One region of the Clostridium sp. TJA085 genome, then DNA from elsewhere that is predicted to be linked to it. Evidence: riboswitches for the same ligand, from Rfam matches in the RefSeq annotation. Region 1 holds a riboswitch; each other region holds the start of a gene.
What was found. A riboswitch is a leader RNA that binds a small molecule or an ion and turns the genes downstream of it on or off. The one in region 1 is predicted to bind thiamine pyrophosphate.
Positions count from the first base shown of each region.

Region 1 (6,556 bases):
AAATGGATTTCTCGCTGTATTATTTGAAGCAAATACGGCTACTCCATTTCCTTCAGGTGATACATTTATATTTATTTCATTAATAGTATTTAAATTTAAATTTTCAAAAGCTTTTGCTAGGTTTATACTAATATATCTGCCTACTTCAGATGAATTTATTCTATAACTTATACAGCTATTTTCTATATTATTTCCACATTCTCTTATTTCAACATTTATTTTTATTAACATAGAATTTGTGCACCTTAGACTATCAAGATATAAATATAATCTAAATACATCCCTATTTAATTGATTAAATTCTAAATTAACATTAAATCTTAAATAAAATGATCCTTTAACAGTTGAACATACACAATTATTTCTTTGACAAATGACTATTAATTTATCTTGTACATCTCTAATTTCTCCATTTAAATACTGTTTTTCTTCAATAGGAGTAATTTTAAATTGCATAATTTAGCCTCCCCTTTTAATATAAAGTACACTATTTTTTAAAATATTCCTTTATATCAATATATTAAAATATTAAAAGAAGGTTAAAATAAAATTTAAAATACTACAATTTCTGTTTGTTCTATAGCTTTTTCTACTAATTCATCTATATTTAGGCTTTCTTCTGATTTTTTTATATATTTAACTACTGGTTTTGTTTTTGGGTGTTTTGGCACAAATATAGTACAACAATCCTCATATGGAAGTATTGATGTTTCATAAGTTCCTATTTCTCTTGCTATATCCATTATGTCACCCTTATCCATTGTTATAAGAGGTCTAAATACTGGTCTATCAGCAACTTCAGTACTAACAGTAAGCCCTTCCATAGTTTGACTTGCAACTTGACCTATGCTTTCCCCACTTGATATACATTGAATTCCCTCTTTTTCTGCCATCTTACAAGCAACTCTCATCATAAATCTTCTCATTATAATAGTTAATTCATCTTCTGGACAATTATTTATTATTTCCATTTGAATATCAGTAAATGGAACTATAAATAGTCTAACCTTTTCTGTATACTCACTTAATATTTTTGCAAGCTCTTTTACTTTATCCTTTGCTCTCTCTGATGTGTATGGATGACTATGATAGTAAATGCAATTAAGTTCAACTCCACGTCTCGCCATTAAATAACCAGCTACTGGAGAATCAATTCCTCCTGATAACATAAGCATTGTACTACCATTTATTCCATAAGGAAGTCCTCCTACTGCTTTTATTCTATCTGCATTAGTATATATATAAGCTTTATCTCTTATCTCTACATTAACTAAGCACTCAGGATTTTTAACATCAACTTCCAAACTATCTTCATATATAGAAAGAACATATGCTCCTATTTCTCTTGATATATCCATAGACGTTCCTTTAAAACTCTTATTAGCTCTATTAGTTTGAATTTTAAATGTATTTGGTTCTGATTCTTTAATTTTCTTTAAAACCTCTTCCTTAATAGCATCCATATCTCTTTCAACTTGTGTCACTACACATATTTCTGCTATTCCAAATACTTTTCTTATTCTTTTAATTCCTTCTTCTATATTATCTATTTTAATAAAATATCTATTTTGATCATTTAATATTTCAAAATCTAATCCTTTAAGCTTCTTCTTTATATTATCTCTTAACCTTTTCTCAAACTTATTTCTGTTAAGTCCTTTTAAAAATATTTCAGATGCATATTTCACTAATATAAGTTTACTCATCTTTTTATCCTCCTTAAAAATGATAATGACCTTTTTAAATTATTTATAACTATATCAATTTCTTCTTTTGTGTTATCTTCACTAAAAGAAAATCTTACTCCACCTTCAGCATCTTTATCACAAAGACCAATTGCTTTTAAAACATAACTTCCACTTGCTATATTAGTCTTTGATGTACAAGCAGATCCAGTTGAAACATATATGTTATCTTCTTCTAACATATGAAGTAACACTTCAGCTCTTACCCCTTTAAATGTAATATTTAATATATATGGAGAGTGTTTTTCATCATTAGGACTATTTATATAAATATTATCTATTTCTTTTAATTTATTTATCATATATGCCTTTAATTCTAGAACATTCTCATAATTTTCTAATATATGACCATAAGATATTTCACACGCCTTTTTAAGTGCAATTATTCCTGGAACATTATGAGTGCCAGCTCTTAATCCACTTTCTTGACTTCCTCCATGTATTAAAGAATTTGGTCTTATTCCTTTTTTTAAATATAAGAAACCAGTTCCCTTAGGACCATGAAATTTATGTCCTGTTGTAGTTAGGATATCTATATTCATTTTCTTAACATTTATAAAAAATTTTCCATAAGCTTGAACTGCATCAACATGAAATTTCGCTCTACTACTCTTTTCTTTTATAAGTTTTCCTATTTTTTCTATATCTTGAATAGAACCAATTTCATTATTTACAAACATTATAGATATAAGTACTGTATCTTTGTTTATTGAATCTTCTAATTGCTTTAAAGAAATCATTCCATCTTTATCAACATCCAAATATGTAACATTAATACCTTTTTTCTCTAAATCCTCATATACTTTAAGAACTGAATGATGTTCAAATTTAGTTGTTATAACATGATTTCCGCTCTTTGGTATACCTTTTATAATTAAATTATTTCCTTCACTTGCACCAGAAGTAAAATAAATTTCGTCTTTATTTGCATTTATAGTACTAGCTATGTATTCTCTACATTCATCTAACTTTTTTTCTGCTTTTATTCCTATCTTATGTAAAGATGATGGATTACCATAATATTTTTCCATTGCATCTCCCATAACTTCAATTACTTCCTTATAAGGTTTTGTAGTTGCAGAATTATCTAAATAAATCTCCAAAGTAATACCTCCTTTTTATTAGTATTTACCTTTAAAATAAACTTAATTCTAAATTATATTCTTAGTATTCCTATATGTTTACTATGATTTAACTTTATTGATATAATATCAGCTTTTTCTATTTTTTTAAAGTAATATTTTCATTTTACTTTTTTCAGTAATGTGATATCTTATTTTTAGGAGATGATATCATGAATAATAAAACTAAAATTTCAAATAATAATTCAAAAACTTTAATTTGTCCTATTTGTGGAGATATTATGAATGAATACTTATATGCTTATGATAATTCAAAGATAGAAAAGATTAATTTTAAATGCCCTACTTGTGGTCATAAAGAAGTAAAAATTATATAATTTTATAAATTAGTTGACAAAGTGTTTATTTAGGAGTATAGTTAACCTACTGAATGATTTAAATAAATATCGCGGGATGGAGCAGTTGGTAGCTCGTCGGGCTCATAACCCGAAGGTCGTAGGTTCAAGTCCTGCTCCCGCAACCAAAAAAAAAGCTAGTTAGATTTCTAACTAGCTTTTAAGTTTAATTAAAATTTTATTTTTAATTGAAGTCTTCTTTAACTTATATTTTCTTTAATTATTTATTCCATAAACTCTGCAAGGTGCTCCATCTCCAGATTTTATTTTTAATGGTGCTATTATTATCTTAAAATTACCATTTATTTTATCTAATCCACAAAGGTTTTCTATTATAAGCTTATTATTTTTCAAAAGATTTTTATGATTTATTAACTTTTCATCATCTTCACAATCAATAGATATACAGTCGATCCCTATGCCTTTTAATGTTCTTATGTTACTAAGAAATCTTGATGCTTCATAAGATAATATAGGATAATTTAAAAAATATTTTTTATCATTCCAATATTTTTCATATCCTGTATTTAATATTAAATAATCACACTCTTCTATTTCTTTTTTATACTTTAAAATAAACTTTAAATCTATTATATTTCTTTCTTTACAATTTATCATATATGCTCTTCCTATAAAATCTTCTACATTAAAAGAATCTAAGAATTTCCCATCACTAAATACGTGTTTTGGAAAATCCATATGAGTTCCAGTATGTGATGATAAAGATATTTTTAATACATTGTATCCCTCCTTATCTATTGTACTTAATTCTTTTTTAAAATATCCTTCTTCTTCTGAATAAGAAGTCATATTATCTTCTAAATAATGTGTTAAATCATATATTTTCACTTTAATCACCTTTTCATTTTAATATTTTTATTTAATCTTTATAGATGCTTTAACTATATATTTAAAATAATAATTACTATTTTAAATTACTCTATCTATTATTAACTTAATTCACTCCTTTAATATATTCAGGAAAATTTCTTAACTTAGATACATGACCTATTCTATAAATGATGTTCTTGCTAACTCAACATATAAATAAAAAAATTATATTCGTATTTTAAATTACATTTTCTCCAGTCTATATGATAAAAAGTTTATAGCTATTTGTATTTTAATACGATTATTTAAATCCAACTATATACTATAATTATTTTTATAAGCTTTAATCACCATTAAATTTTACCACTTATTAACTTATATTTCATTTAATGTTTGAAATTTATTGACATTATAAACCTGTAATATTACAATAAGCTTGTCAATAAAATATTATTTTATGTGCTAGGGGTGCCTTTGTGGCTGAGAAATGCTTATATATTAGCATTAACCCTTTAACCTGATCTGGATAATACCGGCGTAGGAAAGCAAAAGACTCAGTTCTTTTACGTCCTTCTAGCACAAATAGGAGGTTTTTTTATGGAATTTTTAAATGATTGGGGAGAAAGATTTACAAATCTTTATACAAATATCCCTGAAAAATTTAGGACAATTTTAGAAAGTCCTATGTCTATACTAACTATAATCGCTTGTTTGGTTCTATTCTTTGCTTTATTTAAATTTAGAAAAATTAAATTAAATGCAAGGATAATGACCAATATAGCTATCGCCTTAGCACTTTCTACAATTCTTAATGTTTTTAGACTATATAGATTTCCTCAAGGAGGAAGTATAACCTTAGGCTGTATGGTACCAATACTTATAATAGCATTTGCTTATGGTAAAGAAATAGGTTTTTTAACTGGATTTCTGTACGGAATAATTAATTTATTCACTGATCCATATATAATACATCCAATTCAAATGCTTTTTGATTATCCATTACCATCGCTAGCTATGGGACTTGCTGGAATAAATTATTTCAGAAAAAATCATAGAATGCTTGGTGTGTTTGTAGCATTCTTTACAAAATTTTTATGTCACTTTATATCAGGAGTCGTGTTCTTTGGTTCATTTGCCCCAGCTGAAATGGGTGCGTTATTATATTCAGCAGTAGTAAATCTTCCTTTAGTTGGAGCTGAAATGATAATATGCATGATTATTTTAAAACTTATTCCAATAAGTAGATTATTAAGAACCTTAAACCCCGAGTTTACTGATAATTCAATAAAAGCTGTATAAAAAAATGAGAAGTTATTTTAAAATAACTTCTCATTTTAACTATAATTAAAATTTATTTACACTTATCTAATATCATATCAGCTAAGTTATGAGCTATCTTATCTATTTCTTCTTGATCTTCACCTTCTAGCATAACTCTAACTAATGGTTCTGTTCCTGAAGGTCTTATCAAAACTCTTCCTCTTCCATCCATTAATTTTTCCATTCTTTCTATTTCAGCTATTATTTCAGCATCCTTTAAGTAAATATCTTTTTTATCATTAGGTACTGTTGCATTTACTAAAACTTGAGGAAGCTCTCTCATAATTGAACATAACTCACTTAAAGTTTTATTGCTTCTCTTTAATATTGATGCAACTTGTAATGCAGTAACTAATCCATCTCCTGTTGTATTACATTCTAAGAATATAATATGACCTGATTGCTCTCCACCAATTACGTATCCCTTATCTAGCATTTCTTCTAATACGTATCTATCTCCAACTTTAGTTTTTACAGTTTTTATTCCTAATTCTTTACAAGCAATATCTAGTCCTAAATTACTCATAACCGTAACTACTAAAGTGTCTTCTTTAAGTCTTCCTATTTCTTTTAAATATTTAGCACATAAAGTTAATATAAAATCTCCATTAACTAAATTTCCCTTTTCATCAACAGCTAAACATCTATCTGCATCTCCATCAAATGCGAATCCAACATCACAACCCTTTTTAACCACATATTCCATAAGTTCTTCTGGATGAGTTGATCCACAATTTTCATTTATATTTGTTCCATCTGGATTATCATTTATAACATAAACTTCTGCTCCTAAATCTCTAAAAGCTTGCACAGCTGCTTTATATGCCGCTCCATTTGCACAATCTAATGCTATTTTTAATCCTGAAAGATTTACTGCTGTTGTACTTTTTGCAAACTCAATATAATCTTCTAAAGCTGAAACTTCTACTCTTTCCCTTCCAAGTGCTGTTCCTACTGGACTTGGTACTCCTTCAAAACCTGATTCTATTACTCTTTGTATTTCATCTTCAAGTTCATCAGAAAGCTTGTAACCTTTGTTGTTAAAGAATTTTATACCATTATATTCTACTGGGTTATGTGAAGCTGATATCATAACTCCAGCATCTGCTCCATACTCTCTAGTTAAGTGTGCAACTGCTGGTGTTGGTATAACTCCAAGCACAACTGCTTCTGCTCCAACAGA
Region 1 is NZ_JBZEEZ010000003.1:116,533-123,088, forward strand. Features, by position in the region: gene AC4FQW_RS09870 (hypothetical protein) at 1-456, opposite strand, end outside; gene thiI (tRNA uracil 4-sulfurtransferase ThiI) at 552-1,706, opposite strand; gene AC4FQW_RS09880 (cysteine desulfurase family protein) at 1,703-2,848, opposite strand; gene AC4FQW_RS09885 (hypothetical protein) at 3,040-3,204, shown strand; tRNA gene AC4FQW_RS09890 (tRNA-Met) at 3,275-3,350, shown strand; gene AC4FQW_RS09895 (cyclase family protein) at 3,439-4,071, opposite strand; TPP riboswitch at 4,508-4,614, shown strand; gene thiT (energy-coupled thiamine transporter ThiT) at 4,651-5,352, shown strand; gene glmM (phosphoglucosamine mutase) at 5,405-6,556, opposite strand, start outside.

Region 2 (6,556 bases), on a different contig from region 1:
AATACTCAATTAGGTAAACTCTGGATTATTCTTGGTATTGTTTCAATTATTTTTATTGGTATAATTAAATCAACATTAAATCTTACAGATGATTTAGTATCAATGATTGGTTTATTTGGAACATTATTCTCTATATTTATATCACTTGGTATTGTTGAAGAAGAATTAAAATTAAATTTTGATAAAAAAAATAAACTTAAATAAATTTAAAGTGGCGAAATATTTCGCCACTTTTTGTATTTATACAATCTTCCATTTTATAATTATAGAAATTATACTTAAATCTTCATCTTTTTCAGCCCATATATCATGTCCTTGTTTTTCAACTAAAATTTTAGTTATAGCAAGCCCAAGTCCAGTATTTTGTCCTGTTCTCATTCTATCAACAGTAAAAAATCTCTCAAAAATTCTATCTACATCTATTTCTTCTATTTCATCTGTTCTATTAGAAAATTTAGTTATTATATAATCATTTTCTTTTTTTAATGATATACTTACACAGTCTTTTGCATATTTTAATATATTATTAATTAAATTTGTAAATATTCTATTTATAGCTTTTTTATCGCCATATACTTTGTATGAGTTTTCATCTATATCTATACTAGGTTCTATTCCCTTACTTGATATTTCTTCATAAAAGGCTGCTATTATTTCACACAATATATTGTTTAAATTAACTTTTTCTATATCTAAGTCATACTCATTAGCTTGAAGTCTTGATAAATCATAAAAACTTGATATTAAGTTTTTAAGAACTATAGACCTTTTTTCTATTATATTTAAATATTCTTCTTTTACATCCTTATCAATACTTTCGTCTTTAAGTAACTGAACATATCCAATAATTGATGTTAATGGCGTTCTTAAATCATGTGATATATTTGCTATAGCCTGCCTAAGTTCTAAATCCATACATCTATATTTTTCTTCTGTCTCTTTTCTTAAAATTATACTTTTATTTATTTCTATTATTAATTTTTCAATTTCTATACTAGGATATTTAATCTTAAGTAATTCATTTGTTTTTCTATTATTTAATTTTTCAACATCAAACCTTAGCGCTTTTATATTTCTTATTAGTAAAATTAAAAATATTATTAAAATAATAATTATAAATAATAAGAATACTATTATTATTCCTTGCAAATTAATCACCAACATCTATTTTCATAATTTATTTTATTTCCTGTCTATTAAATATAAATATTCCTATTGAAGTAAATATCACTGTATATATAATTCCACCTAAAACAGAAAATAATAAAGTTATATTACTTGTATTTATTGAGCCTACATTAGATAATAATGTAGTTAGCAAAATATTATTAAGAATATTAAACTTTTTCCATACAAAAGTCTCCATAATCCAAACTATACCACCTATATTTCCAATAACTAAATAATATATTAAATAAATTATTCCTCTTTTTATAGTTATAGCTAATAAATTTGCAATGGAAATTCCAGCTATATATAAAGGTATTGAACACAAAAATCTATTTATAATGTTGCTTAGCAAACTTATAGACATTCCATCAGATGGCAAAAACATTAATGCTATAATTAATGCTATTATACAAATAATCATACATATGAAAGCTAATATTATTTGAGCTATAAATTTTCCTAAATATATTTCAGTTCTAGTTAAATTTGACACTATAATATTTTTATATGTACCTTCTCTATAATCATCTAAAAAAACAACTGCAAATACCATAACAATCATAAGAATAAAATTAAAGGTCATTCCAAAGCTTCCTATAATAATTTCTCTTGTTATACCTTGACCATCAAAAAAATCAATTCCTAACATCATTAAAGCAATCAATCCTATAAGTGCAATAAGTAACTTATATATAAATGATCTTTTACTATACTTATAAAGCTCTGCTTTAACTAGATTAAGCATTTTTATCACCTCCAACTAATTGTAAAAAATAATCTTCTAAATTACTTCCAATCCTTTGGAGTTGATATACCTTTATACCTTCTTTTACTAACATAGAATTAACTATATAAGGTTCATTTATAAAATCATAAATTCTTAAATTATTTCCATTTAATACATCATAAGATTTACAGCCTAATTTTTCTAATACAACTGATGCCTTTTCAGAGTCGTCCACTTTTATAGATATATGATGTCTACATTTTTCCTCTAATTCTTCCGCTGATAATTCTTCTATAAGTACTCCATTATCTATAAATCCATAACATGTTGCAAGTTGAGAAAGTTCACTTAATATATGGCTTGAAATTAAAATAGTAGTTCTTTTTACTCTATTAAGTTCTATTAAAATATCTCTAATTTCTTTAATTCCCATTGGATCTAATCCATTTATTGGTTCATCTAATATTAAAAAATCTGGATTGCCAAGTATTGCAAGAGCTAAACCTAATCTCTGCTTCATACCAAGAGAAAAATCTCTAAACTTTTTATTTCCTGTTTTATCAAGGCCAACAATTTTTAATGTCTTATCAACTGAATCCTTCTCTACAATTCCCTTTTGAATTCTATAATATTCTAAATTATCTTTAGCACTTAATTTTGGAAAAAACATTGGAGTTTCTATTATTGCCCCAATTCTCGAGTGTTCTTTTATTCTTTCTTTTTTATTTACTTTTCCAAATAACTCTATTTCACCTGATGTTTCATCTGTTAATGATGTAATCATCTTAATTATGGTTGTTTTTCCGGCACCATTTCTACCTACTAAACCATAAATATCTCCTTCTTTTATAGTCATATTAATATTATTTACTGCAAATTTATTTATATATTTCTTTGTTACATTTCTTGTAATAACTATATTTTCTCTCAAAATTTTTTCACCTTCTTATTAATGTTTATATATAGAGTCTAATGTAAATTTTAAAAGATATATTAAATTAAACATTAAGAAAGTCTTAATTAAATATTATTAGCATGTATTATTGTAACTTAAATCCAATTCCCCATATTGTTTTTATATAATCATTTTCTTTATCTATCTTATTTATTTTAGAACGTATATTACTTATATGTACATTTATAGTATTATCATCACCTAAAAATTCTTCATTCCATACTGATTCAAAAAGATTTGCCTTTGTAAACACTTTATTAGGATTTTCTAATAATAATTTTAATATTGATAATTCCTTTGCTGTTAAAGGTATTAACTCACCCTTAACTTTAACTTCTAATTTTTCCTTATCTAATTCAATTTCCTTATATCTTAAAACAACTTCTTCTTCAAACTTTTCTTGTGGAAATTTTTTGTACCTTCTAAGTTGAGCTTCAAGTCTTGCAAGTAATTCTTCTATATTAAATGGTTTTGATATAAAATCATCCGCACCTATTTTTAATGCATTTACCTTATCTATTTGTGACGTCTTAGCTGATATAACTATAATAGGCATAAATTTTTCTTCTCTTATTTTTTTTATTATATCTTCTCCGCTTATTCCAGGTAACATTAAATCTATAAGCACAGCATCATAATCATAAAGTTCTATGCATAATCTTCCTTCACTGCCTGAAAAAGCTTGAGTAACATTATATCCTTCTTTAGTTAAAATTCTATATATTAATCCATTTATATCTTGATCATCTTCAATTATTAAAATTCTTTCTTCCCCTATGTTTTTCATCTTATCCCTCTTCTTTCAACCTTTTTATAAATAATTATAAACTTTTAAAAAAGACCTTTCTTATATTATAAATTATAACAATTATAATTATAACTACCAAATAATTAAATATTAAACTTAAGTTATAACTGTGCCACAATACTGTGTCCATAATTCTTATATGTTTTCCAATTGGATACCAATCATACACATTTAATGTTAAAGTATCAATATTATTTATATCATCAACAAAACTGCCCTTAACTAAAAAATCTACATACTTAGGTTTACCTAAATTAAATGTAGATAATTCTTTATATGGAGTATTTCCAATCGCATTAACTTCTGAATAATTTATATCATTTAAATTATTTACACTTGCATATGCTTTTATATAAGAAGAACCTTTTATAACTAATGGTTCCTCTTTATTTATATTGTATTGAACTATTAAATTAACTCCATTTCCATCAAAACATGTATAATCTGCTGCTTTCTTGTATGGTAAATATGGTATGCCAAATAAAATTATTAATAAAACTATATTTATTATAATTTTTTTCACTGTAACACTCCTTTGTTTAGTAGTCATTTGTATAATTATATAAAGTAGCATTAAAATTTATTAATCTTTATAAATTCTATTTACATCTATATCTTATTTAATATTAATCAAAACATTTAAAAACTAATATTAATAATTTAAATATTATCTTTTTTCATAACTAATATTTTATTTATTAATGATATTTTCAAGAAGACATATGCAAAAATTGCTCCAACTATACAGCTTAAGGAAAATGGTATTACATATAAAAATAATGATGCTTCTTTTCCAAGCAATAAAGATGCTATTGGATATGCAAGCATAGCACCTATGATTCCTGTCCCTATAAATTCTCCTATAACTGCAGAAAACATATTTTTAAACCATTTATAAAATAAACCTGCAAATAATGCACCAATCATACTTCCTGGAAAAGCTAACAAACTTCCAGTTCCTAATATATTCCTAATAAATGATGAAGAAAATGCATTTAAAATTGCAAACCAAGGACCTAAAGTTATTCCTGAAATAACATTTACAAAATGTTGAATTGGAGATATTTTTGCTCCAAACATAGGTATTGAAAATGTTCCAAAAAGTACAGATATTCCAATAAGCAATCCACTTAATACTAATTTGTAAGTTAAGTTTTTTTCTTTATTCATTATAAAATCCCTCCAAAATAAAAATTGAGTATAACCTTAAGGTTATACTCAATTTATTAAATATATTTATATTCATAAATAAGCACTCCCTACGTTGGTACTAACCATATCAGGTAATAAGGGTTTAGAAATTTTTAATTTCAATCTCAGCAAAACTTATGGCTCCCCTAGCTTTAAATTTATCTTTTTCTTACATCTTGTAATTCTCTTTTTAATAATTCTACTTCACAAACAAGATTATTTATATCAGACTTTAGTTTTTTTATTTCTTCTTCATATTTTATATTCTTATTAGTTGTAGTAGATTCTGTTGTGTTTATTGAACTTGTAGTTCCATCATTTGCATTATCTGGAGTTGGGTTTTGTTCACAAAAAGGATTTCCTACATTTTTATATTTTCTATTATAATATCTTCCTGGTCCATTTTGAAAATATTGTTGTTGTGCACTATATGTTAAAATAACTTGTCCTATTAACTCAAACCAGTTTCCTATAGAGTTTTGGATATTAAATGGCATATTTCCTGACATTACTTGACCAATTATATCTCCAATAAGCACAAACATTTGTGGATGTAAATCTTGAAATCCTCCTGGAACATCACTACACTGTTCATTTGGATCTGAACTTGCACTATTGTTAGAAGTTCCACTATTATTACAGTTTGAATTATTTTTATTATTAAAATTATTTTCAAATAATGATGAAAATTCATTTATAAATTCATTAAAATCATTCATTTCGTATAATCCAATTTAAATCCCTTAAATAGTACTTTCAGTTATTATAGTATTCTAAATAACCATTCTTATTACTATATATTTATTCTTCTCCAAAAACTTTTTTTCTAAGCTCAATTCCTGTCTTTGTTATTGCAACTCCCCCCATTGCAGTTTCTCTTAATGATGGTGGTAATTGTCTTCCTACTTTATACATAGCTGAAACTGTATCATCAAATGGAATTTTTGATTCTACTCCAGCCATAACTAAATCTGCTGTACAAAGTGCACTAACAGCTCCTGCTGCATTTCTTTTAGCGCAAGGAATTTCAACAAGACCTGCAACTGGGTCACACACAAGTCCTAATATATTTTTAAGAACTATTGCAGCAGCATCTAAACTTTGCTTTGTGCTTCCTCCCATCATATATACAGTAGCTGCTGATGCCATTGCAGCTGCTGAACCACATTCTGCTTGACAACCTCCTTCTGCTCCTGATACTGTTGCATTCATTGCTATAATAGTTCCTATAGCTGCTGATGCAAAAAGCCCCATAATAAGTTCATCTTCTGTTTTATTTAACTTACCACCAGCTGCTAATATAACTGCCGGAAGTATTCCACATGAACCAGCTGTAGGACAAGCAACTATTCTTCCCATTGATGCATTAACCTCTGATGATGATAATGCCATTGCCATTGCAAGTACTGTTGTTGTACCAGTTAATGTTTTATTTGATTTTAAATATTCATGTATTTTATATCCATCTCCTCCAATAAGTCCACTTACTGAATAAACTTCCTTTTCCATTCCTTCTGTAGCAGAATCAATCATAACTTTTATAGTTTTTCTCATTCTTTCTATAACAGTTTCTCTTGAATCGCCTGACTTTTCCATCTCCATCTCAATAGCATATTCTGCTAAAGAAATATTTCGTTCCTCACATATTTGTAAAAGTTCTTCTCCACTTCTTGCTTGCATTATTCTTCACCTTCCTTAACAGGAT
Region 2 is NZ_JBZEEZ010000004.1:157,587-164,142, forward strand. Features, by position in the region: gene AC4FQW_RS11185 (SdpI family protein) at 1-204, shown strand, start outside; gene AC4FQW_RS11190 (sensor histidine kinase) at 241-1,149, opposite strand; gene AC4FQW_RS11195 (DUF2705 family protein) at 1,178-1,915, opposite strand; gene AC4FQW_RS11200 (ATP-binding cassette domain-containing protein) at 1,908-2,828, opposite strand; gene AC4FQW_RS11205 (response regulator transcription factor) at 2,938-3,639, opposite strand; gene AC4FQW_RS11210 (hypothetical protein) at 3,674-4,183, opposite strand; gene thiW (energy coupling factor transporter S component ThiW) at 4,321-4,830, opposite strand; TPP riboswitch at 4,899-5,009, opposite strand; gene AC4FQW_RS11220 (hypothetical protein) at 5,010-5,570, opposite strand; gene sdaAA (L-serine ammonia-lyase, iron-sulfur-dependent, subunit alpha) at 5,653-6,531, opposite strand; gene sdaAB (L-serine ammonia-lyase, iron-sulfur-dependent subunit beta) at 6,531-6,556, opposite strand, start outside.
Region 2: linked by a shared signal. The riboswitch ahead of thiW (energy coupling factor transporter S component ThiW) and the one ahead of thiT (energy-coupled thiamine transporter ThiT) in region 1 are both predicted to bind thiamine pyrophosphate.

Region 3 (6,556 bases), on a different contig from region 1:
AGTTATGATAAGTTAATGGGTGAAGCTTCAGGAGCAGGAGTTATATTTGCAAATACAGGAGGAGTTATGGAAGCTGCTCTTAGAACTGCTTATTCATATATTACTAATAAAAAACCACCAAAGCAGTTTTATGATTTAGAGCCAGTAAGAGGATTAGAAGGAATTCGTGAGGCAACAGTAAAAATTGATAATATGAATATAAATGTGGCTGTTATTTATGGTACTAAAAATGCATCTGAATTTATTAATAGAATGAAAACTGGAGACAAGCAGTATCATTTTATTGAAGTTATGACTTGTCCAGGAGGTTGTATTGGTGGTGGTGGTCAACCAAAAGATATTAATTTTAAAGGAGATTATATTAGAGAAAAACGTATTGAAAGTCTTTATAAAAGAGATTCTAATATGAAAATTCGATTAAGTTATGAAAATGAAGAAATAAAAGCACTTTATAAAGAGTTTTATGGAAAACCTTTAAGTAAACTTGCAGAAAAAATGTTACATACAATATATTTTGATAGAAGCAAAGATTTGGGAGGTAAAAAAATGAGTGAATCAGTAAAGTATCGTTGTTCAGTATGTGGGTATATACATGAAGGAGAATTACCAGAAGGCTTTACATGTCCAATTTGTAAAAATCCTGCTTCAGTATTTGTAAAGGTAGAAGATAATAAATCTTCAAATAGTAATGAAGAAAAATCAGAAAATGAATCAGTAAAGTATCGTTGTTCAGTATGTGGATATGTACATGAAGGAGAATTACCAGAAGGCTTTATATGTCCAGTTTGCAAAAGCCCTGCTTCAGTATTTGTTAAAGTAGAGACACAAAGTGAGTTAACTAATAAATATAAAGGAACTAAGACAGAAAAAAATTTAATGGAAGCATTATCAGGTGAATCAATAGCTAGAAATAAATATACTTTTTTTGCTGATGTTGCAAAAAGTGAAGGCTATGAACAAATTTATGAATTATTTTTAAAAACAGCTGGCAATGAAAGAGAACATGCTAAATTATGGTTTAAAGAACTTGGAAATCTAGGAGATACAATGAAAAATCTTCTTCACGCTGCTGAAGGTGAACATTACGAATGGTCAGATATGTATGCTAGATTTGCAAAGGATGCAAGTGAAGAAGGCTTCTTTGATTTGGCAGAAAAGTTTATAGAAGTATCAAAAATAGAAAAATCACATGAAGATAGATATCGTAAACTTTTAAATAATATAGAAAATAAAAATGTATTTAAAAAAGATGAAAAAACAATATGGGAATGTTTAAATTGTGGATTCCTTATAGAAAGTATAGAAGCTCCAGAAGTTTGTCCAGTATGTAATTATTCACAAGGTTTCTTTGAAGTTAGAGCAGAAAATTATTAGTATAAATTTAATTATATATAAATCAAATTTAAATAGTCATTAAATTCAAAGAGAAATTAAATTAGTATTATCGTTTAAAAATATAGAAAATACTAATTTAATTCCTTTTTGTTTTAAAGAAATATATAAATAACAATTAAAGCTATTATTAGTATAATGAAAATAAAGTAAAGTAAATAATTCGATATAGTATTTTTATTAGAAACATTATTCATTTCTTTATTATTTAAAATTTTAAGTTTATGAATTTTTTTAAGTAAACTTAAGTAATTACCCGAACGCGGTTCATATTGAATTTTAGGATGTCCATAAATTTTAAGTTCTAGTAATGGTTCATTATAATCTTTTAAATATAAATTTAAATACTCAATCTCATCAAAAGATATTTCATTAAGAGAAATTTTATCATAATTTTCTTTTGTATTTATTAGATATAATTTTTTATTACTTAAAACAAATATAGTATTCCATATAGATTTGTCATTAAGTAAAGATTTGGAAGAATTTTTTTCTTCACTTTTAGCGCTATAATTTAGTGTTTCAAAATAGCCCTCAAATTTTTCTTCATTTCTCAAAATATTTTTTACTTCCAATAAATTTTTTTGAAGATTATACTCCTTTAATTCTAATAAGGTACCTTCTTTTAAACTAGTCATAAAAATATATCCCCTCTATTTGTGTAAAGTTAGTTATTGAGTTAAAAAATAAACAATATTAAGTAACATATTAATTATACGAAAATAAAAGGAAAAATGAAACAAATTTTACCATTAATAAAGAGGGAAATATTTAAATAAAAATTTAATTGAATTAAATAAAAAGTTACAAAAGTTGAATTTTTTTAAAATTATAATTGATAATTATTTACAACTATATACAAAATATATAAAATTTATATATAAAATAATATAATTTATATAAATTTTATATAAGGGGGAAGGGAGTATGTTTAGAAGAACTGTTGGAAATGTTATTACATTAGAAGTTAGAGAAGATTATAAAAGAGAAACTTTAATAAATAATATTAAGATGAATAATAATGATGATTATTTTGAAGAAATAGATTTTGAACAAGATTTACCTAAAGAAAAGGTTAGAGATAGTTTTATAGTAATAGGAAACGAGGAAAATGAAGAGTATGAAGCTATAGTTGCATATGAATCTGAATTAGAGGCTTATAGAGCTTATAAAAATATTTCTTGCAAAAATAAAAAGATAATAAAAGGAACAGCTATTTACGGGGACCTTTTTGGAATGAGAGTATTATTAGGATATGAATAAATATAAAAAAGAAAGACTTTAGTTTAAACTAAAGTCTTTTTTCGTTTACATAAAATTAACATAGAAAAAATTTATAGTTTAAAAAGTTATGATATCATTTAAATGTATACGTTAACAAATAAAGCGTTATAAATTGGCATAATAAGGGGAGTTTAGAATTTATGGATTTACAAAAAGAATTACCAGAAGTATTTAATGAATTTGGAGAAGTAAGAAGAAATGGCTTTATTAAAGCAAAAGAGTTAAAGGATAAGGATATACCTTTAATAGGAGTATTTTGTACTTATTTTCCACAAGAACTTGCTTTAGCTATGGGAGCAGCAACAGTTTCACTTTGTGCAAGCTCTGATGAAACAATACCAGATGCTGAAAAAGATTTACCACGTAATCTTTGTCCTTTAATTAAATCAAGTTATGGTTTTGGAAAAACTGATAAGTGTCCTTATTTTTATTTTTCAGATTTAGTAGTTGGAGAAACAACATGTGATGGAAAGAAAAAAATGTATGAATATTTAAGTGAATTTAAACCTGTACATGTTATGCAACTGCCAAATTCACAAACAGAAGATGGATTAAGCTTATGGAAAAATGAAATAATAAAACTTAAAGAAAAACTTGAAGAAATGTTTGATGTTAAAATTACAGAAGAAGATATTAAGAGAGCTATAAAAATAAAAAATGAAGAAAGAAAAGCTTTAAAGAGATTTTATGAATTAGGTAAAAAAGACCCAGTTCCATTACTTGGACAAGATATATTTAAAGTATTAAATGGAACTACTTTTAGTTTTGAAAGAGAAAAAATACCAGCACAAATGGATGAATTAATAGAAAAAATTAATTCTGAATATGAAAAAGAGAAGAAGTATGATAAAAAGCCACGTATTTTAATTACAGGATGTCCAATTGGAGGAGCTACTGAAAAAGTAATTAAAGCTATTGAAGATAATGGAGGATATGTTGTTGCACTTGAAAATTGTAGTGGAGCAAAAGCAGTTGAAGATTTAGTAGATGAAGAAAATCCAGATGTTTATGATGCATTAGCTCGTAAATATTTATCTATTGGATGTTCATGTATGACTCCTAATCCAAATAGAATTAAGCTTTTAGATAAAATGATAGATGAATATAAAGTTGATGCTGTTGTTGATGTAATATTAACAGCTTGTCATACATACAATGTTGAAACTTTATCAATTAAGAGATTTGTAAATGATGAAAAGAAAAAGCCTTATATGAGTGTGGAAACTGATTTCTCATCATCAGATATTGGACAATTAAATACTAGAATGGCTGCATTTATTGAAATGCTTTAGGAGTTTTATGGAAATATATACTTTAGGAATAGATTCAGGCTCCACAACAACAAAGGGAGTTTTATTTGATGGAAATAAAATAGTTGAAACTTTAATAATAAAAACTGCAGCTAAGCCAAAGGAAAGTATTTATAAAGTATTTAATAAGCTTTATAGTGACAAAGTTAAATATGTAGTTACAACTGGATATGGAAGAAAGCTTTTAAAAGAGGCAAACAAGCAGGTTACTGAAATAACTTGTCATGCAAGGGGAGCTGCTTTTTTAAATCCTAACATAAGAGCTGTAATAGATATTGGTGGACAAGATTCAAAGGCTATTTTACTTGATAAGTCATTAAATGTTGTAGATTTTTTAATGAATGATAAATGTGCAGCTGGAACAGGAAGATTTATAGATGTTATGATGAGAATACTAGAAGAAGATATTAATAATATTGATGAATTTATAACGAATAAGACACCTGTAAATATATCAAGTATGTGCACTGTATTTGCAGAAAGTGAAATAATAAGTCTTCTAGCAAATGATGTTGATAGAGGAGATATTGCCCTTGGAGTTGTTCATTCAATTAGTAAAAGAACAGCTAATTTTGCAAATAGATTAAATTTAGAAGGTGATATATTTTTTAGCGGTGGACTTGCTAACTCAAAAATATTTAAAGATACAATAGAAAGTTACTTAAATAAAAATGTATACACTCATAAATTAAGTCAATTTGTAGGTGCAATTGGAGCTGCTGTAATTGGATGGCAAAAAATAAACTAATAAAAATGTTGAATAAAATTTTATATAGTGCTAAAATTAACCTGTAAAAATTAAATAATTTAAGACACAGGGGGGCTGGGATTTGGCCAGCTGAGATTGAAAACCTTAAAATTTTCTGACCCTATGAACCTGAGATGGATAATACCAGCGTAGGAAGATGTTTGAATATATTTTAAGTATTTTTGTATATTGAGGTACAAGCGTTTTCTGCTTGTACCTTTTTTATTTTAAATATATTTAAAAAATCTTCTATAAAATTAGTAGAAGGATAGGTGTTAAATGTGAAAAATGTTTTAACTATTGCAGGATCAGATAGCTGTGGAGGAGCAGGAATACAAGCTGATTTAAAAACCTTTAGTGCAAATGGAGTTTATGGAATGAGCGTAATAACTGCTATAACTGCTCAAAATACTATGGGAGTATTTAAAGTACAAGATATTGATGAAGAAATTATTGGAGCTCAAATTGATGCAATTTTTGAGGATATTAATGTTGATGCGGTAAAAATTGGTATGGTATCAAAAATTTCTACAATTAACATAATAAGTGAGAAATTAAAAAAATATAAACCTAAAAATTTAGTTTTAGACCCAGTAATGATATCAAAGAGTGGTTATTCTTTATTAAAGCCAGAATCAAAAAGTGCATTAATTAAAGAGCTTATTCCTTTAGCTTATGTAATTACTCCAAATTTACCAGAAGCTTTAGAAATAATAAGTGAAGTAAATTCAGAAAAGGTAGAAATAAAAACAGTTGAAGATATGGAGCTTGCTGCTAAAGAAATTTATAAACTTGGTTGTAAAAATGTATTTTTAAAGGGTGGACATATGGAAGGAGATAAAGCTGTTGATATTTTATATGATGGAGAAAACATATATAAGTTTTATGCAGAAAAAATAAATACAAAAAACACTCATGGAACAGGCTGTACTATATCATCTGCAATAGCCTCAAATTTAGCTTTAGGCTTTAGTATTGAAGAAGCTATTAAAAGGTCAAAGGATTATATAACAATAGCTATTATTCATTCCCTAGATATAGGACATGGTGTTGGACCAACAAACCATTTTTATGAATTATATAAAAAGGCAGGGTTAATAAATGAATAACAAGAAATTTGGATTTTTTACATTATCTTTTTTATGGTTTGGAGCAGCTATTTCAATAGCTGAAATATTAACAGGAGGTTTACTTGCCCCTCTTGGGTTTACAAAAGGATTAGAAGTGATAATTGTTGGACATTTAATTGGAACTATAATATTAGTTCTTGGTGGGTTTATAGGATTTAAAGAAGGTGTACCTGCTATAACATCAACAAGAATATCCTTTGGAAAATATGGAACTTATTTATTTTCTATATTAAATGTACTTCAGCTTATTGGATGGACAGCCGTTATGATAAGAGCCGCTGCTACATCAGTTCAATTAATAACAAAAAGTATTTGGGGATTTGATAATTTATTTATTTGTATTATTTTAATTTCTATTTTAACTGGTATATGGATATGGTTTGGTAGAGATGGTATGAAAAATTTAAATGTTATAGCTGTAAGTTTATTATTTATTTTAACTTTAGTACTTGGTTTTATAATATTTAAAGATGGAGCGGTATTTTCAAAAACTTTTGATGGTGAAATATCTATAGGACAAGCTTTGGAATTAAATATAGTTATGCCTCTTTCATGGCTTCCTCTTATTGCAGATTATACAAGATTTGCAAAGAACGGAAAAAGTGCTGTATTTGGAAGTTTTATAGGTTATTTTTTAGGCAGTTCATGGATGTTTATAATAGGTCTTGGAGCTTCAATAGTTTCAAATAGCT
Region 3 is NZ_JBZEEZ010000001.1:698,938-705,493, reverse strand. Features, by position in the region: gene rbr (rubrerythrin) at 1-1,374, shown strand, start outside; gene AC4FQW_RS03780 (hypothetical protein) at 1,488-2,030, opposite strand; gene AC4FQW_RS03775 (hypothetical protein) at 2,320-2,655, shown strand; gene AC4FQW_RS03770 (double-cubane-cluster-containing anaerobic reductase) at 2,817-3,968, shown strand; gene AC4FQW_RS03765 (acyl-CoA dehydratase activase) at 3,976-4,734, shown strand; TPP riboswitch at 4,793-4,908, shown strand; gene thiD (bifunctional hydroxymethylpyrimidine kinase/phosphomethylpyrimidine kinase) at 5,016-5,843, shown strand; gene cytX (putative hydroxymethylpyrimidine transporter CytX) at 5,836-6,556, shown strand, end outside.
Region 3: linked by a shared signal. The riboswitch ahead of thiD (bifunctional hydroxymethylpyrimidine kinase/phosphomethylpyrimidine kinase) and the one ahead of thiT (energy-coupled thiamine transporter ThiT) in region 1 are both predicted to bind thiamine pyrophosphate.